Regions from separate parts of the Paenibacillus sp. URB8-2 genome, predicted to be linked through region 2. Evidence: riboswitches for the same ligand, from Rfam matches in the RefSeq annotation. Region 2 holds a riboswitch; each other region holds the start of a gene.
The links. A riboswitch is a leader RNA that binds a small molecule or an ion and turns the genes downstream of it on or off. The one in region 2 is predicted to bind cyclic di-GMP.
Positions count from the first base shown of each region.

Region 1: another riboswitch for cyclic di-GMP. It lies ahead of PUR_RS05345 (glycosyl hydrolase); the one in region 2 lies ahead of PUR_RS03510 (transglutaminase-like domain-containing protein).
Region 3: another riboswitch for cyclic di-GMP. It lies ahead of PUR_RS21720 (hypothetical protein); the one in region 2 lies ahead of PUR_RS03510 (transglutaminase-like domain-containing protein).

Region 1 covers NZ_AP023239.1:1,146,623-1,154,216, reverse strand. The annotation lists gene PUR_RS05355 (discoidin domain-containing protein) at 1-2,121, opposite strand, end outside; gene PUR_RS05350 (glycosyl hydrolase) at 2,174-3,673, opposite strand; gene PUR_RS05345 (glycosyl hydrolase) at 3,873-5,771, opposite strand; cyclic di-GMP riboswitch class I at 5,784-5,867, opposite strand; gene PUR_RS05340 (sugar phosphate nucleotidyltransferase) at 6,017-7,390, opposite strand; gene PUR_RS05335 (UDP-glucose dehydrogenase family protein) at 7,542-7,594, opposite strand, start outside.
Region 2 covers NZ_AP023239.1:749,990-757,583, forward strand. The annotation lists gene PUR_RS03490 (glycosyltransferase family 39 protein) at 1-2,027, shown strand, start outside; gene PUR_RS03495 (glycosyltransferase family 2 protein) at 2,062-3,066, shown strand; gene PUR_RS03500 (GtrA family protein) at 3,059-3,529, shown strand; gene PUR_RS03505 (class D sortase) at 3,542-4,201, shown strand; cyclic di-GMP riboswitch class I at 4,304-4,384, shown strand; cyclic di-GMP riboswitch class I at 4,458-4,538, shown strand; gene PUR_RS03510 (transglutaminase-like domain-containing protein) at 4,552-5,361, shown strand; rRNA gene PUR_RS03515 (16S ribosomal RNA) at 5,786-7,342, shown strand; rRNA gene PUR_RS03520 (23S ribosomal RNA) at 7,588-7,594, shown strand, end outside.
Region 3 covers NZ_AP023239.1:4,702,039-4,709,632, reverse strand. The annotation lists gene PUR_RS21725 (polysaccharide lyase family protein) at 107-3,253, opposite strand; gene PUR_RS21720 (hypothetical protein) at 3,250-3,480, opposite strand; cyclic di-GMP riboswitch class I at 3,461-3,560, opposite strand; gene PUR_RS21715 (LacI family DNA-binding transcriptional regulator) at 3,835-4,803, opposite strand; gene PUR_RS21710 (glycoside hydrolase family 1 protein) at 4,919-6,334, shown strand; gene PUR_RS21705 (AraC family transcriptional regulator) at 6,458-7,327, opposite strand; gene PUR_RS21700 (ABC transporter substrate-binding protein) at 7,509-7,594, shown strand, end outside.

The DNA.
Region 1 (7,594 bases), 400 kb from region 2:
TTCCGCACCCTCCGCGCGGAGCACATCATAGCCGGTTCCGGGAGATTCCAGCCAGTTCAACTGTACGGAGGTCCCTCTGACGGCGGTGGCAGTCAGGCTTTTGGGCGCTGCTTCTCCTACTGCCGAGGAAGGCTGCAAAATATATTGAACCGCTTCTCCCGGAGCCAGCGTTTCCGTAAAGGTAAGATCAGGTCCTGCTTGCAGCCCGGTCACATAGCGGCGCGCTTCTTCATACGTGTCGCCGTCTCCGAAACGTTCTCCCTCGTACGCCGTTTGCTTGGGCATGTTGACTTTGACGCTTACGGTCTGCGGCGTGTTCTCGAAGTTGACGAAGTTCACCAGCACTTTGTTCGAGGTCGCGTTGCTCCCCGCGAGCGGAGCCAGCTTGGATGTATCCACGGCCCGGACGTATACCAGCTTATCGGCGAGCATGCTTTTGTTCAGAAGACTGTAGGTAAGCGGAGCGCCGTGAGTCGCATAGGCCAAGCTCATTCTGCGCATGATGCGGACGCGGGAATCCTCGCCTTCTTTCGTGTAGTAAATCTCCGTCTTGGCCGGATCATGAGTTTTCAGATTGACGTTTTTGAACTGAAACAGACTGAAGTTGTAGAAAAAGGCGGCGTGCTGCACGAACATATCCGCATAACCAATATGGGCTCTCATAATCCGGTCGAATACCGCTGACGTTCGCTCCTTCGCCCCATAATGATAATCGTCCACATGGGTGTCGGAGGTGCCGAACTCTGAGACCAGCATTTTTTTGGGAAGTCCGTCATTCGAGCCTTGGAACGTCTTCAGGTTCTCGGTAAAGCTGCCGCCGTTCTTGGCGACGTAAGAGTCTCCGTAAGAATGTCCGTTCGTCAGATCGGTAACCTTCTCCAGCTCCAGCCGCTGCGCCGAATCGCGTTCCCAGCCGTCCGGATCGCCGCATTGCTTGACGTCTCCCCTCTGGTTTCCGCAGGAATCTTCCTTGTATGTCGGCCAATACGCCCAGCCGGGAGCAACCGTCTTGAGATGGGGCGCGATTTGTTTGCCCTCCTTGTTCAGCCAATCGGCAATCGCCAAATTGACCGCTTTGGAGCGGTTAAACAATCCGGGTTCGTTGTCCACCTCGTAATACTGAAAATAAGAGCCGTATTGCTGAAAATAATCGGTCAACTTCTTTTTCGCGCTTTCCGGCAAAGATCCGTCGCTGTTCAGCTTGATATCCCCGGTGTACAAATACAGCGCAACCGACTGCATATTGTAATCCTTAAGCACTTTATAGTAATTCTCCAAATCGGAACGGGAAAAACCTACATCGCTGGCGCCGCCCGTCCGCATAATATTGCCGCTATAGGCCACGCCCAGCCATTTCATAATGTACGGCAGATGGGTAGTGGCGCCTGTATCAAAATAAAACTGCTTGTTGGCGACCATCGTACCCGTAAGCACGTAACTGCCGTGAATCGGCTCGCTGATCGGGGAATCCAGCGACCGCAGGCTGAGATCGTCCCACGTCAACCATGAATATTGGTCCTCCGCATTCGACGCATACAGGGAACGGGCCGCTTTCAGCTTGAGCTCATTATTGCCGACCTTCAGTTGTTCCTTAGGAATATACAATTCGTATGTTTTACGAAAATCGTATTCGCTGCCCGTTCCCGCAACGCCAGCGATCTGAATAATCCCCGACAGCTGGCTGTTGGAGAAAGCCGCCATCTGCGGAACCGATTTATAGGCATCGAGAACGCTGACCTGCAGCAATACCCCGTTTGCGGGAATTTTGTTCAAGCTATACGATACGCGCAGTTCGGGCAAGCTTTTGCCGTTAAGACCGGAAGGCACTTTTTTAAGCTCCCTCGTGTCAAGCGTCGACGTATCCATGCTGACGGTGCTCGCCGCGGACGAAGAATCCTTAGGCGCGAACTCGCCGGCCGATTCATTCCGGCTGCCCAGCTGCCAGATTGTTTTCCCCGGCGGGGCAACGGGCGCTGTCTTATACTCGGTGGAAAGCTTCGGCATACCGGTTTCTTCCGCGCCTTCGTTCCCAAAAAAAGAGACAGACAGCAGAAATAAGATGATAAATCCTGCAAGCTTTAGAAGTACGGCTAAGGGTTGAGCTTTTCCTGGTTCTCTCATTTCCTGTCCTCGCTTTCTCAAGGAGTCCGACTTCCCGGTTGGGACTCATTGTTCAGTCGGGTAGAAAAAGCACTTTCGGGGGAATGACCTCTTCCGGCCGCCCCGGTCCTTGCCAGAGCAGCTTGATATCGGCTTTGCCTTTGTTCTCGAAGTACTCCACTTTGATGTCGTAAAAAGTGTTCTCCTTGAATTTGATAGTTCCGGCTCTGGCAACATCGTTCTGAGGCACCCAGCTGTCGATGATAAGCTTGCCTCCGATCCAAATTCGCACACCGTCGTCGGACACCGCTTTGATCGTATAGGTCCCGGTGCCCGGAGCTTTGAGGCGGCCTTGCCATCTCACGGAGAAGAAGTTCGTGTCCACAGCTTCTCCAGGCGCCCCATCCTGCCAGCTCAAGTCCAAATTGGCATCGGTCTTGCTAATAACCGGCTTGCCTTCCAGTTCCTTGTTGGCAAAGTAATCTCCCCGCAGTCCGTTGCCGGCGGCTACAGTCTCCTTATCCAGCAATTTGATAAAATCGTCTCTGGACAACGTGTAGTCAGCGTTCATAAAGCTGCTGATGGTTTGTTTGCTGTTATTCTCGGTCAGCATTTTCCCCCAGGTCATCACATAGACCCATTTGTTCTGGCTCTTGGCCAGCACCTGGGGATCGGGCAACTCGCCGCTCTCGCCGATGGCAATCGGCTTACCGTCCGCAAGCTTCAGCAGACTGTCGTAATACGACTGTTGAAAATCATTATTGTAAATATCCGCTGCCAGGATATCGACTTTGTCCGCACCCGGATAATAGGATGCGTAGGCGTCGGCATACCCGTTGGGTGCATTCGGATTCCATACCCAGAGCAGATTGTTTAATTTATGTTTACCCACAAATCGGTCATACATAATATCCCAAAGCGCCGAAAAATTATTTTTCTTTCCCCACCAGAACCAGTCGCCGTTCATTTCATGGTAAGGTCTCCACAAAACGGGGACTCCGGCGCTCTGCAACTGCTTCAAATACACAGCGGTCCGATCCAGATCGGCAATCAGGCTATTATACTGGTCCGTGCCGGGAGTAACATAGGCGTCGAACTCGCTTTGGCTCAGACTCATGGAGACATTGGACCAGGCCGGAGAGGTGCCGGGAAGATTTTCATGAAAGGTCATGGCTACGATCCCGCCGCTTTTGTGCCAGTTGATGGCGCTTTGCACAACCGCATTCCGCTGACGGTCGATCGTGCCCTGCGACTGGCCGTTGATGGCTCCAAGCTCGTAACCGTGAAGCACGGCATATTTGCCGGTAGCCTTCTCGAGCTTGTTATTGAATTCATCCGGGCTTTCCAGATAATCGTGCTGGCCGGATATCAGGCTCTTGCCGCTTAAGCCCGCCAGGTAACCGAGCAGATCCCGCGCCTCCGCCGAAGCCGACGGATTGACGGGAACGGACGGCGTCTGAATTACAGACTTGGGCAGGGTTTCGGAGTTGATCCAGGGCAGCAGGGACATGATCAGAATCAAAGGTACAACTGTAACGAACAACCGATACTTGGAGGATTTGTTCAAATTCATCTTCCTTTCTTAAGCCTGGATTGCCGCCGGAGAAGCCGTCTTCCCAAATGAGGGAAAGACGGTAATTCCCCAAATGGGGCTTATAGCTTAGAAGCCCTGCTGTAAAAAGCAGGGCCTGGCAAGGCTTAAATGAACAGAATGCAATTGTAATATGGATAAGTACCGGCGGTCACCCGCGAGGACTGCCGTAAAAGATATATCAAAGAGAATCGGAAAGGTAAAACGCGCTGGCAGGAACGGTTTCCTTGATCTGGCTGCTGCTTTCCCACATCAGACGGGCTTTGGCGCTTCCCGTATTATCGTAATATTCAACTTTAATGTCGTACAGTTTCCCGGCTTCCAGGTCGATTCTTCCCTTCCGCTCTACTCCGTACTGAGAGGACCAGCTGGTAATGACGGCAACTCCGTTGACCCATACTTTAATCCCATCATCCGAGCTTGTATAGAAGGAATAATTCTCGCTGTAAAGAGGCTTGATTTTGCCGCTCCAACGGACGGAGAAACGGTCGGGACCGACTGTACTGTCCGGCGTTCCTGATCCCCAGTTGAAATCGATAGCCGATTCTTCCCGCACCAGTGCAGGCGTTCCGGAAAGCTGCACGTTGGCAAAATATTCGCCCAGAAGACCGTTGCGGGGCTGTGGCGCAGTCTGGTCAGAGTCTTCCGGCAGCGTCGAGTTTCCTGTGCCCGAACCTTCGCCTGTCAGCTGATTTGTTGGCGTCGGCGCGGGTGTTGGTGTCGGCGCGGGTGTTGGGCTAGGCGACGGTGTTGGCGTCGGAGTTGGGCTCGGCGTCGGCGTCGGAGTTGGGCTCGGCGTCGGCGTCGGACTTGGCGTCGGTGTCGGGCTCGGCGTCGGACTTGGCGTCGGTGTCGGGCTCGGCGTCGGACTTGGTGTTGGCGTCGGTGTCGGACTTGGCGTCGGACTTGGTGTTGGCGTCGGTGTCGGACTTGGCGACGGCGTCGGTGTCGGGCTTGGCGACGGTGTTGGCGTCGGACTCGGCGTTGCGCTTGGCGATGGGCTTGGCAACAGCGTTGGCACCGTATACGAAGCCATAGCCGTAATAATCTCATCGCGGGTTAACGTAAATCCGTTGTTCAGAAAGCTCTTGATTGTAGTCGTACTGTTGTTATCGTAAAGCATTTTGCCCCAAGTCATCATAAAGACCCATTTGCTCTGCGATTTGGGCAGCATTGCAGGATCGGGCATTTCGCCATTCTCGCCAATGGCAATCGGCTTGCCGGCAGCCAAACTGAGCAGGTCGTCATAATAACTCTGTCTGAAATCCTTGTTGTAAATGTCCGCCGCCAGAATATCCACTTTATCCGCTCCGGGATAAGACTTGACGTAAGGATCGGCCCAGCTGTTCGGAGCATTCGGGCTCCACACCCACAACAGGTTGTTCAGATTATGAACATTGACAAAACGGTCATACATAATATTCCAGAGGTCGGTGAAATTGCTCTTCTGGCCCCACCAGAACCAGCCCCCGTTCATTTCGTGATAAGGCCGCCACAGAACGGGCACTCCCGCATCGCGCAGGGTTTTCAGCGATACCGCCACTTTGTCGAGTTCAGTAATCAAACTTTGGTACTGCGTAGTTCCAGGCGTAACATACTTGTCGAAATCGGCTTGGGACAGCGACTTCTGCACATTGGCCCAAGTGTAGGTCGTTCCGGGTAGATTCTCGTGAAACGTCATGGCGACGATGCCGCCGGCCTTGTGCCATTTGATTGCGCTGCTCACGACATTTTGCCGGAGCCATGTTACGGCGCCGTCCGTTTGGCCGTTGATCGCGCCAAGCTCATATCCGTGGAGAGCCGCATATCTGCCGCTCGTTCCCAGAAGCTTGTTGCTGAATTCGTCCGGGCTTTCCAGGTAATCGTGCTGACCGGTGATGATGCGGGTTCCGGAAATGGAATTCAGGTAACTCAGCAGCTTGACCGCTTCGGGTGAAGCATCCGGGTTGACAGGCGCTGCGGGCGCAGCAGCCGCTGAAACGGTCGATGCACTTCCTCCGCCCAGAAACGGAACAAATGCCAGGAGCAGAGACAGAGATACCAGCATGCAGAACAATCGATACATACGATGAGCTTTCAATTTAATCTTCCTTTCGGTGGCCAGGCTGCCTCTCTGAAATCAAGAGGCCCTGTGGCTTTGCGTCCCTACCTCGCGATAGGTTTGCCTTTGTCGTATTGGAAGGCTTAACCTTCTACCGTACATATCGACGTTATGCAATTATTGATGAAGACTGATTTTCATATTCCTTTAATAAATGAGCCAAAAGACCCGTTTAGTCACCTTCTAATATGGTTAATAAATAGGTTAATAGTCATTCATCCCTTTTAAGAGATAAATTGTTGCAGTTCAATATCCTTCCAATCCAGTGTTATGCGAATATTATCCTCTTCCACCAGCTCCGAGCCGGTCTGTACTTCGATGAATTCCACATCAGTTAAAGCGAGAATGCTGTGCTTCGTTCCTGCCGGTATGCGCACAACGTCGCCCGCTTTTACCTTATGCATTCTCTCGTTAAGGATAATGCTCGCTTCCCCGCTGATGAATGTCCAGATTTCACTGCGTTTGAGATGGTATTGGTAGCTGATGTTTTTTCCTTCGCCGATAAATATCCGCTTGGTCAGCACTTCATTGCTTTCCTCGTATTTCACATAATCGATGACCCGGTAGTGGCCCCAGCGGCGTTCCTCGTACATCGGTCTCTGCTCGGTGCCCTTCAGCACTTCCTTGATGCGCGGGCTTTCCGATTTGTGGGTGACGAGAATGCCGTCGGGACTCGCCGCGATAATCACATCCTGTACACCGATTACCGTAATCGGAATATCAAGCTCGTTGACAAGGCAGCTGGTCGAGGAATCCTCGGTCATAACGCCCCTGCCCATTTGATTGCTCGCCATTTCCTCGGTCAGCGTATTCCAGGTGCCCAAGTCCTTCCAGAACCCGTCATACGGCTGGACGACGATCTTGTCTTCCTGTTCAACCACTTCGTAATCGAAGCTGATGGAAGAGAGCAGCTTGTACTGCTTCTGCAGCTCCTCGTAGGTTAAAGGCAGCCCTTTTTGCTGCAAAATATTAAGCAGATACCCCAGCCGGAAGGCGAACACGCCGCAGTTCCACAAAGCGCCCTGGCCGATCAATTCCTCGGCCCGCAGGCGATCCGGCTTCTCAAGGAAACCGTTCACAGGCATAACCCCGTTCTCCTGGGCTTCACCGCCCGAAGGAATAATGTAGCCGTATTTCTCCGAAGGATGCTCCGGCACGACACCGATCAGCGCCAGGTTCGCGCCGGTGGCGTCAAGCGCCTGCTCCAGCTCTGAAACTGCGCCGAAGAAGGAGCCTTCCACATATGGATCGACCGGCAGAATCGCCACGGTCTCATCCGGCAGAACACCCTCTACCGAATACAGATAGACAGCCGTGAGCGCAATGGCCGGAAAAGTATCGCGGCGCTCGGGCTCAACGATAATCTTGACGTCCCCGCCGAGCTGGCTCTGTATCATTTCCACCTGTCCGCGGCCTGTCGCCAAATACGACGATTCCGCGAGTCCCGCTTCTCCCAGCTGCCGCCATACCCGCTGGACCATCGATTCCGGCTCGCCGAGCGGGCTTTCCAGCACCTTCAGAAACTGTTTCGACCGAGAGTCGTTGGACAGAGGCCACAGCCGTTTTCCCGAACCGCCTGACAATAATACCAGTTTCATAATGATACCCTCCCTCAAAATGGTCATGATATAGCCGTGAACTGCCTGCTTCCTAACGGGACATCCTTTGGAGCGGCGGCGCCGCGGTTAACTTGCTTCCTCTGCGGCCTCGCCGTTTGGCTCAGGCCTCCGCGGGCCATCCACAATCACATTACACCGCGCCTGCCACACTTGGGGAAAAGCCGCTGAGTCCGCCCATACGCG
Region 2 (7,594 bases):
CGTATGTGCTGCTGCATCTGAATGCGGGGCAGAATCCCGGCTCGGACGGCATCGTCCTCGTTACATCAATCACCAACATCGGGCTGCTGCTGTTTATGCTGTACATCGGGTGGGATATTTACTTTAGGGGAAAAGTTCTCCCGTTGGCTCCTCCGTATACCGAGGGGCAGCTTCGGGAAACCGACCTGGCGCTCGCCGGGGAACTCCGTCCCTTAAATCATATCCGCCCGGGCGGCATGATCCCACGTCTGGTGCGGAAGGATTGGCTATGGATGGGGGCTATTACCCTGCTCTATGGGGTGCTTTCTCTGGTCAATCTCGGCTCGACCTCTTCGCCGGAAACGGTTTGGGCGCCTTCGGCCTCAGGGGAGAGCTTCTATGTGGATTTGGGAGCCGCGAAGCAGCTGGACAAGGTAAGAATATTCGGAGGCGTGGGCACAGGTGAGTTTACGCTGGATTTTGGCGGCGACACTCCGCAAAGCTGGTCCGGACCCGTCAAGATTAACGAGGATGTCGGCAACGTCTTTATCTGGAAAAGCCAGCAGCTTAACGCCACGGCGAGGTACGTCAGAGTTTTTGTGAATAACCCGGGCTTCTATCTGCAGGAGATCGCCTTTTACGAGAAAGGAAACACCTCGCCGCTGGCCATTGCCGGAGTGTCACCCGATACGGGAGGAACTCCCAAAAAAGGCGAACCGGCCAACCTGTTCGACGAACAGCAGCTCATTCCGGCGGGCTCGGGCTTTATGAACAGCACCTATTTTGATGAGATTTATCATGCCCGCACCGCTTATGAATACGCCCATGGCATCGTTCCTTACGAGAATACGCATCCGCCGCTGGGCAAGCTGCTCATTTCAGTCGGAATGGCGCTGTTCGGCGTCAATCCGTTCGGTTGGCGGATCGTCGGCACGGTATTTGGAATCGCCATGCTGCCTGTCCTCTATATGATGGCGCTGAAGCTGTTCGGACGGACGCGCTATGCGGCGCTTGCGGCAGGGCTGTTCGCCCTGGACTTTATGCATTTCACGCAGACCCGGATTGCCACTATTGATGTGTACGGCGTCTTCTTCATCATGCTGATGTTCTATTTCATGCAGCGTTATACCGTCATGAATTTCTACCGCGATCCGCTGCGCAAGACGCTGTGGCCGCTCTTTTGGGCGGGTCTGTTTTTCGGCATCGGCGTCGCCTCCAAATGGATTGTGCTCTATGGAGGGGCGGGCCTAGCGATTATGCTCGGCATTTCCCTCTTTGACCGGTTCCGGCAGCACCGGGCGGCCCGTCGCCTGCTTGCCGACGGAAAGAGCGTAGACCAGGAACTGTCCGCCGCCTGCCAGAGAGCCGCTCGAACGTTCTGGAGCAAAACCGTCATCACGCTGGCGTGCTGCCTTGTCTTTTTTGTAGTCATCCCGGCCGTGATTTACAGTCTGTCGTTTATTCCCGTCCTATCCGTCACACCGGAAGGCTATACGCTCAAAGGGCTGCTCGAGGCGCAAAAGGACATGTATGATTATCACAGCCAGCTTGTTGCCACCCATCCGTTCTCTTCCCAGTGGTGGCAATGGCCGTTTATGAAGCGCCCGGTATGGTTTTTCAGCGGCGGAGAAGGGCTGCCGGCAGGCCAGGTTAGCAGCATCGTGACGATGGGCAATCCGCTGATCTGGTGGACCGGAGTTTTTGCCATCCTCGCCGTGCTTTGGCTGACGCTGAAGCGCCGGGAGAAGCCGCAATACGTCATTTGGATCGGCTATTTTTCACAATATGTTCCGTGGATGCTCGTACCGCGCGAGACCTTCCTTTACCATTATTTTGCCATGGTGCCGTTCTTGATTCTGGCGCTTGTCTACATGTTGAAGCTGTCGGACAGCCTATTCCCGGAATCCCGGTCCAGAGTCATCCGTTATGTGTTTGTCTCGGGAGCGGCGCTGCTCTTTGTTATGTTCTATCCCGTCTTGTCGGGGCTGCAGGTTAGCGGGGATTATGTGACGGGCGTCCTGCGCTGGTTCCCGACTTGGGTCTTCTAGAGTCAGGCCTGTCCACAATTTAGGAGGAAAAGAAATGAAAGCCAGATACAGCGTGATCGTCCCGATGTATAATGAAGAAGAGGTAATCTCCCATACGTATAAGCGTCTGAAAGAAGTAATGGACCGCAGCGGAGATGCGTACGAGCTGATTTTCGTGAACGACGGCAGCCGGGACCGCTCAGCCGAGATGATCCGGGAGATCGCGGACCGGGACGGACATGTGAAGCTGATCGATTTCTCGCGGAACTTCGGCCATCAGGTCGCGATTACCGCCGGCATGGACTATGCCCGGGGCGAAGCGGTCGTTGTTATCGACGCCGATCTTCAGGACCCGCCGGAAGTCATTCTTGAGCTGATTGCCAAATGGAAGCAGGGGTATGAGGTGGTGTATGCCAAACGGCTGAAGCGCCATGGCGAAACCTTCTTCAAAAAAATAACCGCCAAAATCTTTTACCGCCTGCTCAGCAGCATGACCAGCGTGGATATCCCGACCGATACGGGCGACTTTCGCCTGATCGACCGCAAGGTGTGCGATGTTTTGCGCGATCTGAAGGAGAAGAACCGCTATGTCAGAGGACTTGTAAGCTGGGTCGGCTTCCGCCAGACCATGGTGGAGTACGTACGAGAGGAGCGTTTTGCCGGGGAAACCAAGTATCCGCTCAAAAAAATGATCCGGTTCGCGCTCGACGGCATCACATCCTTTTCGCACAAACCGCTAAAGATTGCGTCTTACCTCGGTTTTTTGCTCTCGTTTTCCAGCTTTATTTTTTTGTTCTTCGTCTTGATGCAAAAATGGTTCACTTCCCGCACAGTGCCCGGCTGGGCTTCCATTGTAGGTGTGAATCTGCTGTTTAACGGAATTGTGCTTATGATACTCGGGGTAATCGGGGAATACATCGGCCGGATCTACGACGAATCGAAGGATCGGCCGCTATATATTGTCCGCCGGACCGTGGGCTACGGAAATCTGAAGGAAGAGGAAGCCGAGCTCCTTCGCGAGGAAGCCGGACTGCCGCGGAAGGGTGTGCCCTATGAATGACAAAAATTTGCGCGGCGATATCATCCAGTTCGTCAAATTTAATATTGTCGGTCTGCTGAATACGCTGGTTGATATGGCCGTGTTCGCGCTGCTGAATTCGCTCGGACTGTTCTATGTCGTGGCCCAGATTATCTCCTACGGTGCGGGAACGGCGAACAGCTTCGTTTTAAATAGCAATATAACGTTCAAGGACCGGAAGCGTTCCAAGGAGGAAGGCTTCGATCATAGGCAGCTGCTACGGTTTATTATTTTAAATTTGGTCGTACTGGGCATATCTTTGCTGCTGATGAGCCTTCTCATCGACCGCCTGGGACTGCAGGAACTGGTATCGAAGGTGTTGGCTACATTTGTTACGGTCATCATCAATTTTTTCGGCAGCAGAAAATGGGTGTTCGTGGACCCGAAGCAGCCCCTGCCCGTTTCAGGCGAGGTGGTCTCCGGAGGGGATGCGGACCAACGTTAGAGGGTGAGATGATTGCGCAAGCTGTCTTATATCATTATTATCGCAGGCGTTCTGCTGCTGCTGTACCCGAAGACCAGCGAATGGTTTGAGGACTGGCAGCAGCAGAAACTGCTGAAGGAAGCGGAACAGAACTTCGAACAAGGAACGGATACGGCTCAGACCTCCGCCGATCTCGATTTGCGGCTCAAATACGCCAAAGTGACACAACTGCTTGCGGAAGAATCGGCACTGGGCGACCAGGCCGGGCTCCCGGATGATAAAGGCAATTCAGACGCCGGCGAGAAGGCGATCGGGCTGATTGAGATCGGCACAATCGGTGTAAAGCTTCCCGTGCTTGAAGGAGCTACCAAAGCGAATATGAGGCATTCAGCCGTGCATTTGACGGAGACTGTTCCACTCGGGGAAGTTGGCAATGCGGCCATCGCCGCCCACCGCGCCCATACAAAGGGAAGACTGTTCAACCGTCTGAACGAGGTGAAGATCGGAGACACGATTACTGTTAGGACCAAAGGTCAGGTCTATAACTATACCGTCTATGATATTTTGATCGTTGATCCGACCGACGTATCTGTGCTGGAAGGCAATAACAAAGACCGGATTCTGACGCTCATTACGTGTGATCCGCTGATCAATCCTACACATAGGCTTATTATTCATGCAAAACTTCCGTGACCTTGGTGTATAAATGAAAAAAGAGGCCAATGAGCAGGTACAATTTCCTATTGTTCTATTGATGTTTCAGATGAATATGGTAAAATATATGAGAAAAGCTAAACACGATAACGGCAAACCTATCGAAAGGTAGGGACGCAAAGCTAAAGGGCCTTCCCATAAGGATGGCAGCCAGCTACCGAATGAAGAGGCTTTTTTATTTGGTTTTAAATATAAATTATGTCATTTATACTAGTTTTTATAATAGATAAAGCTTGTGCGACAAAGGCAAACCTGTCGAAAGGCAGGGACGCAAAGCTAAAGGGCCTTCCCGCGAGGATGGCAGCCAGCTACCGAAAGGAGTTTTATCCGTGAAGAAGTTTTATTTGTTGATCCTCACTTTATTTGTGATAACCGCTTCCGTTCAAGCTACCCCCGCAGCCGCAGCGAGCGCCGGTTCCGAATGGCTGGATGCCTCGGATTTAAGCCAAGGCGTTGTCGGCATTCAATATAATGCTCCCCAGAACAAACGCACCAAGCTGATGATCACCAAGAATGGCAGCAGCTATACCTACAACCTGTTCACATCGGAGCCTAATGAATCGTTCCCTCTTCAGCAAGGTGATGGCACCTACAAAATCTCCATTCTTGAGAACACCAGCGGCAACAAATACAAAGTGGTTTATACCGACTCTGTCGATCTCTCGCTGAGCGATCCCAACGCCGTATACCTGAGCTCCGTGCAGAACATTAATTGGAACCCGTCCGATAAAGCTATTCAAAAAGCGAAACAACTGACCCTGAATGCCGCCACCAACAAAGAAAAGGTAACCGCCATCTATAACTATATCGTTTCCAATGTGAAATACGACTACGCTTTGGCAGCTAACGTATCCAATGATTACGTACCGGACATCGACAATACGCTAGCCAGCAAAAAAGGAATCTGCTATGACTATGCTTCCCTCTTCGCCGCTATGCTTCGCAGCGTGAACGTTCCCGCCAAGCTTGTAATGGGGGAAAGCAGTTATGTAGCTCAATACCACGCATGGAATGAAGTTCTTATCGACGGCAAGTGGGTGACTATTGATACGACAGTTGATGCCGGATTAGGCAAGAGCAACAAAACAGCTACCCTGATTAAAAGTTCAAGTAAATACACAGGCGTGAAGTATTACTAACTCTATTGAGTTAAAAGGTTAAGATAGTGAATGGACAATCCGCTTAAATAATAAGTGGATTGTTTTTTTGTATTTTGGGGTTGAAATATTTGCTGAGAAGAGGTACTATAGGTGAGTCGCTCTCGGGAGACAACAAGCTGTTACAGACAAGTTAAAATAAACTTTTAAAAAAAGCTTGCGTTCCTGAAGAGTACATGATATATTATAAAAGTTGCTGCTGAGACATTAAGTTGAACGGCGGCAAACAAGTTTGATCTTTGAAAACTGAACAACGAGTGAGTGGGAATTCGCTTTAGCGAGTTCCAAAATGAAGAGAATGCAAATTCTCGTCAGATGTTTCAAAATGAGCGAATCGCTCTATCGATAAACTTTTCGGATGGTTATTTTCTCGGAGTGATTCGGGTGGTAATCGCACGAAAAAACCTTATTGGAGAGTTTGATCCTGGCTCAGGACGAACGCTGGCGGCGTGCCTAATACATGCAAGTCGAGCGGAGTCCTTTTGAGAGCTTGCTCTCAAAAGGACTTAGCGGCGGACGGGTGAGTAACACGTAGGCAACCTGCCCCTTGGACTGGGATAACTACCGGAAACGGTAGCTAATACCGGATAAGACCTTCTGGTGCATACCGGAAGGCGGAAAGGCGGAGCAATCTGCTACCAGGGGATGGGCCTGCGGCGCATTAGCTAGTTGGTGGGGTAACGGCTCACCAAGGCGACGATGCGTAGCCGACCTGAGAGGGTGAACGGCCACACTGGGACTGAGACACGGCCCAGACTCCTACGGGAGGCAGCAGTAGGGAATCTTCCGCAATGGGCGAAAGCCTGACGGAGCAACGCCGCGTGAGTGATGAAGGTTTTCGGATCGTAAAGCTCTGTTGCCAGGGAAGAACGTCTTGTAGAGTAACTGCTACAAGAGTGACGGTACCTGAGAAGAAAGCCCCGGCTAACTACGTGCCAGCAGCCGCGGTAATACGTAGGGGGCAAGCGTTGTCCGGAATTATTGGGCGTAAAGCGCGCGCAGGCGGCTGTTTAAGTCTGGTGTTTAAACCATGGGCTCAACCTGTGGTCGCACTGGAAACTGGGCAGCTTGAGTGCAGAAGAGGAAAGTGGAATTCCACGTGTAGCGGTGAAATGCGTAGAGATGTGGAGGAACACCAGTGGCGAAGGCGACTTTCTGGGCTGTAACTGACGCTGAGGCGCGAAAGCGTGGGGAGCAAACAGGATTAGATACCCTGGTAGTCCACGCCGTAAACGATGAGTGCTAGGTGTTAGGGGTTTCGATACCCTTGGTGCCGAAGTTAACACAGTAAGCACTCCGCCTGGGGAGTACGGTCGCAAGACTGAAACTCAAAGGAATTGACGGGGACCCGCACAAGCAGTGGAGTATGTGGTTTAATTCGAAGCAACGCGAAGAACCTTACCAGGTCTTGACATCCCTCTGAATCGTCTAGAGATAGGCGCGGCCTTCGGGACAGAGGAGACAGGTGGTGCATGGTTGTCGTCAGCTCGTGTCGTGAGATGTTGGGTTAAGTCCCGCAACGAGCGCAACCCTTGACTTTAGTTGCCAGCAGGTGAAGCTGGGCACTCTAGAGTGACTGCCGGTGACAAACCGGAGGAAGGTGGGGATGACGTCAAATCATCATGCCCCTTATGACCTGGGCTACACACGTACTACAATGGCCGGTACAACGGGAAGCGAAACCGCGAGGTGGAGCCAATCTTATAAAGCCGGTCTCAGTTCGGATTGCAGGCTGCAACTCGCCTGCATGAAGTCGGAATTGCTAGTAATCGCGGATCAGCATGCCGCGGTGAATACGTTCCCGGGTCTTGTACACACCGCCCGTCACACCACGAGAGTTTACAACACCCGAAGTCGGTGGGGTAACCCGCAAGGGAGCCAGCCGCCGAAGGTGGGGTAGATGATTGGGGTGAAGTCGTAACAAGGTAGCCGTATCGGAAGGTGCGGCTGGATCACCTCCTTTCTATGGAGAATCGTTTCCCGAGCGGAAACATTCAAATCGGAAGCTAAGCTTCCAAAACTCAGGTTTAGGCCTGTTGCTCACTCGTTGCTCAGTTTTGAGAGCTCAAACTCTCAATCTTGATCCTTGAAAACTGGATACCGAAACGAAAATTGCGTTTTAGAACATCTTTTAGCTGAACTTGTGTCAAGCGATTGATCAAGTGAAGTGAATAGTGGTTCATGATTTTCCCTAACGGGAAAACATGTGGTTAAG
Region 3 (7,594 bases), 1.6 Mb from region 2:
TCTATCTGCCTCGTGGGCAGATGAAGGCAAATCATGAAAAAACCCGGCCCATAAGGTATCGGACCGGGCCTGCTTGCCGGTAACATGCACGCTGTGAGTGCAGCTTCTAGTTCGCCAGCTGCAGGGTCTGCTGCAGACCGTTGACGCTGTAGCGGTTAAAGGTTACCTTGCCTTCCGAGGTGACGATCCGCAGGGTGTGGTCGCCGTCCGGCAGATTATTTTTCTCAAATACGACTTTATTGTAGCCTTCGAGATCGGCGGCGGTGAGGTCAATCGTGCCCTGCAGCACGTTATCGATATATACATCCGCTCTGCCCAAATTGCTCTGCACGTTAGACAGCCAGCGGACGCCGGTTCCCGTGAAGCCGAAGGATGCGACCTCTGCCGGAGCTTCGGTTTCGTTCCAGCTTCCGTTGTCATTGGTCTGGACGCCCGGAGAATAGTAGACGCCCGGATCGTTAAAGGCGTAATCGTGCCAGTCGGACTCCGTCGTTGATGACTGCTTGGGAGTGAGCTCTGCATAGTCGATATTGACGCCTCCCGTGTTGCTGCCGTCATGGCGCAGCATGATGGTGTTCGGTCCGTCGATAAGCGTGACATCGGCCGTTATGCTTTTATAGGCGCCGGCGCCCGAGTTCTTGCCGGTTGAAACGAAGGCCAGCTTCTTGATCATCTTGCCGTTGACATACAGATTCAATGTGGCGTCCGCCGAGGTGGCGTAACCGATGCGGAGCGAATAATTGCCGGCGCCCGGCATGATGTTGATAATGCTGATGCTCGATCCGTTGCCGTGCATATCACGAACATAGCCGCCGCCGGATGCGGCGTAGTCTACCGCCGTTTTGGCGATGCCGCCAAGCTGAGCCTTCTCAGCCTCATACACCGGACCGCCAGGGGTAACCGGCATATCCGGCACGGTCAGCTGCACCGGGTCGCTCGGGGCGGAGACGTTGCCGGAATCATCGACGGCCCGAACCGTATACGAGTAGGTGCGGTCGTAGCCGATCGTCGTATCGGTGAACTGCGTCACCGAAGACGGCAGCGCCGCGATTTCCTCTTCGTCGCGGTACAGGCGGTAACCGATCGTTCCCCGGTTGTCCGCCGCTTCGTTCCAATCAATCGCGGCGGAATTCCATGCCGCCATGGCTGCGCCGGCCATGACCGGCTTCTCCGGCGACTGATCTTCCTTCGGCGTCAAATAGAGCTGAACCGCTTCTCCGGCGGCTACGGTCAGGTCGAGGTCCAGGTAGGACGATACACTTCGGTCATCCACCGAATAGGAAGCGCCCAGGGTGCTGCCGTCCCCGTACTGCTCCACCCGGTACATGCCGCTCTCCGGCAGCGTGACCCGGACGCTCACATGACGCGCCGGAGTGCCGGCCGGCTCGAAGTTCACGACGCTGATGATCCGCTTGTCGGACGAGGCGCCGACCAAAGACGTTCCGAGCGCGCGCGTATCGACGGCGCGGACATAGATCTTGCGGCCGGCCGATTCGTCGCCGCTCAGGAAGGTGTAGGGCAGCGGCGCGCCGTGCGTCGCATAGGCCGCCGCCAGGCGGCGGAAGGTGCGCAGCCGGGTCTCGCCGCCCTCCGCCGAATTGGCCGCCCAGGCCGCCGTGTCGGCCGACCGGTGCGTGCTCCAATTGGCCGGACGGGCAAACAGCGCGTAGTTCGGGGAGGACGAATCGAAAGCGGTATGCTGCATAATATGGTCCGCGTAGCCGATATCTCCGCGCATTTCCCGGTCAAAGGCGGCGGCGAATTTATACGCTGAAGCGCCGAATTTGCTCTGGTCGGCGTGCAGATCATTCGCTCCCGATTCGGTCATGACCATTTCCTTCGGCAGTCCTTCGTCCGTGCCGCCGTTGTAGGTGAGCAAATTCTCATTCAGGGCGCCGCCTCGTCCCTGCGCAAGTCCCGACAGCCCGTAGCTGTGGCCGTTCGTCAGGTCCGACAGCGCTTCGATCGGCCGTCGCTGCGCGGGGTCCCGCTCCCAGCCGTACGGCGTTCCCTTGGTCGGCCAGTAGGCCCAGCCGGGAGCGACCATCTTGACCCAAGGAGTATTGGGCTGTTCCGACTTCAGGAACTGGGCCATTTCCACGAGTGAGGACTGGTTATGATTGAACACGCCGGGCTCATTGTCCATTTCAAGATAAGAGAAATACGAGCCATAATCGGCCATGAACTGTCGATAATACGTCTTCATGCTGTCAGGCATGTGGCCGGCGGTCATGTCGGCGCTATTCATAAAGTCCGTGCCGAAGATTCCGACCACCGGCTGCAGATTCAGATCTTTCATGGTCTGGAGGTAGGAGACGATGCCGTTCTGCCACATTTTCCTCGTGTCAGACCAGAAGCCTGTCCGCATCATATTTCCGCTGTAGGCAATGCCGAGCCATTCCGTCAAATCGGGCAGGAGCCGGGTTACATCGTCATTGATGACGAATGAATTGGCGACAGCGGTTCCCAGATGAACATACCGGCCGTGGATCGGCTCGGAGGTCGGGGCGGAGAGCGCGGTCAGGGACAGCTCGTCCCACTCGTACCACAGATACGCATTCCCCGAAGTACTGGAATAGGCCCCGGCGTATACCTCCAACTTCAGTGTGTTGTCTCCGGTCTTCAGCAGCTCGTTCGGTATATACAGACGATAGAGGTCGCGGTAGGCGTAGGCTCCGCCGCTGCCGGCCGTACCGGCAATCTGCAGAAGCCCCGCCAGCCTGCCGTTCGAATAGACCGCCATCTGGGGAACGGATATATAGGCATTCAGGATGTGCACGTCGAATTCCAGGCCGTAAGCAGGCAGGGTGTTCAGCGAGTAATCGATGCTGAGCGTTTTGTTAACGCTGGCCTTCATGCCTTTCGGGAACGACTTCCAGCCGCTTGTGCTTGGTTCGGCATCCGGCGAATAGACGGCGTAAGAAGCGGTCATGGCTTTGAAATCGGAAAATTCGGCGGAGCTTCCGTCATGAGTGCCGATGGTCCAGAGCGTTCCAGCGGGGACGGACTCCGGCTGCATGGCGGCTGCAGGATTGCCGTAAACGTCTTGTGCAACAGTAACAGGCGCGGAGCCGGCCGTCTGCTGATCGGCGAAGGCCTTGACGGCCGGGATGGACGGGCTGCCGATGGCGATCCCCAGCGCCATGAGCGCGGCGATGCCTTTGGCGAGGAAGCGGGAATGTGAAGCCTTTCTTGCGTTCTTTCCACGTAATTCGGGGACGGGTCGATCATTTTTTTTGCGTTGGGTCATCATAGCAAGTTCTCCTCCGGTTCAATATACCCCTTAACGCCGCCGATTTGCTCGGGTAAGCAAACCAGCGCCCGGTTTGGGCGGAGGAGGAACAACTTTTCACAAACGAGGCAATCGTTCAAACGGTGGCAATCGTTCAAAAAGCTCTTCCCCCGGAACGCCTGACTGCCGCGCTCCGTAACGGGCGCAGCTTCGAAGACATTCTTTTTTTCCGGCAGCACGGCTGCCACCCTCGTTCTCCGGATGTGGAGACGAAGAAGGCCCTATGGCTTTGCGTCCTTGCCTTTCGGCAAGTTTGCCTTTGTCACAATGGGTAAAGCTGAATAATGCAAAAGGCTTGAAACTGGGACCAGCGCAGCAGACGGCAAATTTATATTAAAACGGCTGCGGCTGCATAGGCGGGAGGGAAGAGAAAGGTAGGAGAATAGGTGTGTTTTGTTTGGGACGATGATAGCCGATACAACCTATATAATTCTTTACAGCAGTTCAATAGTAGTATCGGCCCGGCTATGATGTTTTGTTAGTCTTTAAAAAAGGAATGGTCCTTTTTAACCGGTTGGCACAGAGATAATGGGTATAAATAACTATGTAGTCTCCCGTTTCACCAGGCTGAACGAGAGCGGCTGGAGCTGCGGATTTCGCCCGAGCAGCGCAGGAGCCAGCAGTAGAAAAGCGTTCTCTGCCTGGCCCGCAATCGGATTCCGGACGGTCGTGATGCCGAGTGTCCGCGACAGCTCCGAATTATCAAAACCGACGATGGCCAGATCCCCGGGCACGTCCAGTCTCTGTCTGCGCGCTTCGCTGAGGACGCCCGCCGCCGCCAAATCATTGGAGCACAGAATCGCATCCGGCCGGTCCGTTCCGCCCATCAGGGACCGCACCACCCGCTCGCCGTCACGGATTCTGTAAATAGAGGAGTAATACCATTTCTCATGCACAGGAAGACTATACTTGTCCATGATTTGCTCATAGGCAAACCGTCTGCTTCGGGTATTGATGCTGCTGGGGCGGCCGAATGCATTGGCGATACGCCTATAGCCCCGCTCAATCAAATGCTCCAGGGCGAGGGCATAACCGTCATATTGATTCATAGCGACTGACGGTATTTCAGGATGGTCCATGCGCTGCCACGACACAATCGGCCCATATTTGCAGTAGGAAGAAATGACATTCGTATCGTTCACGGAGGTCAGAATGAGCAGGGCGTCGACTCTTTTTCTTTTGAGATCCTCGAAGGCCTGCAGCTCCTTTTGCCTATCCCCGCCGGTGGTATAAATAATCGTCTGAAACCCGTACCGGCCGGAGATTTCGACGAAGCCGTTCATAAAGCGCAGGATAAGCTCGCTGAGGTCCATGGTGATCATGCCGATTTGCTGGGTTTGGCCTTTGGATAAAGAAATGGCGTTCCGGTTGGGCACATAGTCCATCTCTTTCATAATGGCGAGAATCTTCTCCCTGGTCTCCGGGCTGACATGCGGGGAGTGGTTCAGGACCCTGGACACCGTGGTTTTGGAAAAGCCCGACAGCTTGGCAATCTCGTCAAGAGTGGACATAAGGCTTATTCTCCTTCGCATGAAAAATACTTGACATGGAACGCGTTCCAAGGTTTAGGATGCGTAAATAGAGCGGTATTCCTATATTATCACAACTGAAAAGGCGGGAAGAAACATGAGTTTGCAATTTCCGGAAAGCTTTTTATGGGGCGGCGCGGCAGCCGCGAACCAGCTTGAAGGGGCGTACCAGGAAGACGGCAAAGGGTGGTCCACTCAGGACGTTATGCCGCATGGAGTCAAGACGCCTCCCACGGAAGTCCCTACCGATGATAACATGAAGCTGATCGGGATTGATTTCTATCACCGTTATAAAGAGGATATCAAGCTGTTCGCGGAAATGGGCTTCAAGGTGTTCCGGACGTCCATCGCCTGGTCCCGGATTTTCCCGAAAGGGGACGAGCTTGAGCCTAACGAACAAGGCCTGCGGTTCTACGACGACCTGTTTGACGAGTGTCATAAATACGGCATTGAGCCGCTGGTCACCATCTCCCATTATGAGACGCCGCTGCACCTGGCAAGAGAATACGACGGATGGGTCAACCGCAAGCTGGTTGATTTTTACGCGCGCTATGCGAGAACGATTTTTACCCGATACAAGAACAAGGTGAAGTATTGGCTCACCTTTAACGAGATCAATTCCATTCTGGAATTCCCGTTTATGAGCGGCGGGATCAACACCCCGAAAGAGAAGCTGGGCAAGCAGGATCTGTATCAGGCGATTCACCATGAGTTCGTGGCAAGCGCTCTGGCGGTGAAGATAGGGCATGAGATCAATCCGGATTTCAAAATCGGGTGCATGGTGCTCAGCATGCCGATTTATCCGCTCACTCCGCATCCGGACGATGTGATCAAGGCCATGGAGAGCGATCACAAAAATACGTTCTTTGCCGATGTCCATGCCAGAGGCTATTACCCGGGCTACATGAAGCGGTTCTTCAGAGAGAACGGCATTGACATTCATTTCGAGCCGGGAGACGAAGAGACCCTGAAGCATACCGTGGATTTCATTTCGTTCAGTTATTATATGAGCACTTGCGAAACGGCCGACCCGGAGAAGCAGATCAGAGGAGAAGGCAATCTGCTGGGCGGGGTCCCGAATCCGTATCTCGAAGCGAGCGATTGGGGCTGGCAGATCGACCCGCAGGGTCTCCGCTACATCATGAACGCGTACTATGACCGGTACCAGAAGCCGCTGTTTGTCGTGGAGAACGGTCTTGGCGCCGTCGACCGGCTTGTGACGGACGGTAACGGAGACAAGACGGTGGAGGACGACTACCGGATCAATTATTTGCGGGATCACCTGGTTCAAGTCGCGGAGGCTGTTGCCGACGGCGTGGAAGTCATGGGGTATACGAGCTGGGGCTGCATCGACCTGGTCAGCGCAACAAGCGCCGAACTGAAGAAACGCTACGGCTTCATCTATGTGGACCGCCATGACGACGGTTCGGGCACGCTTGCGAGATACCGCAAGAAGTCGTTCCACTGGTACAAGAAAGTGATTGAGACCAACGGGCAGAGCCTGTTCAAATAAGAACTCCGGCAGCCAATCCTAAAGTGTGTAACGGACAGCACAATCGCACAGCTCCGTCTTCAAACGGGCGGCTGTGCGATTTTTTGTGCTGAATGAATGTAGACAATGACCTGCACGGGAGCATTAACCTTTTGGGCGGTAATAAGAGGGGCTCTTGCCTTCAACGGTTTTAAAAAAGCGGCTGAACGCGTGAATGCTGGTGAACCCCATGTTCTCAGCGATAATGGTCAGCGGGTCGGCGGTGAACTGAATCCTATGCCTGGCGGCGTGCGCGCGCATGAGCTGATGATATTGGATGGGGCTCATGCCGAAAGCCTGCCTAAAAAGGCGGACCAGATAGTGCTTGCTGATACCGGACATCTTAGAGATTTCATCCAGACTTACTTTGCGGTTCGTATTGTGCATCAAATATTGTTTAATGTGCATCAGGGAATGCATATTGGTCTCGACATGGGAGTTGAGGCTCCAGTAATTTTCCCGAAGCAGCTGAATCCACAGCTGAATAAATAAGCCTTTGACCTTGAACTCGTAGTAGGGCATTTTCGTTTCGTATTCGTAGATGATGTCCAGCAGCATTTTTTCAATCAGCACCGGATTCTTCAGCCGCAGGTGGCTGGATAGGGGGACGGGCATCTCATCGATAATATCCGGCCGGAAATAAGCCAGTTCCTCGGGTTCAATCTCTTCGATCGGCCGAAACGACACCTTTACCTTCTCGCTGTCCTCCGTATAGAAGAAGTCGAAATGGATATGGGGCTGGCGCAGACGCTGCTTGCCGACCTTTTTAATTTTATGCCGCTGCTTCGGCCGGAACAGAAAAATATCGCCGCGAACGCCTTCATAAACCGCATCCTCGATCGTCACGATCACCTTGCCCTCCATAATGTAGAGCAGCTCATAATCGAACAATTGCCTCTCTTTTATAACCCAGGAATCTTCCACAATATTATCCATGGCTACACGGATGTAAGGCGAAATTTGGTGCAGAATCATAAGAATCAGCCCCTCCCCTCTATAAATGAAAGCGTATCATAAAAGCAATAAATGATAAATAAAAAATAAGCTATGCTAAATACTCAGCCTAAAAATAGGGTTACGATAAAGGTGTACTTCAAAGGCATAAGCAATATTTGCCATATTGGAGAATACCGATACAGAGGGGGACATGCAAACCATGAAGAAAAGATTCCCGATTGTTCTGATGGCATGTTTGTTGATTCTCAGTTTGGCGGCATGCGGCAGCAACACCGCTCCCAAAAA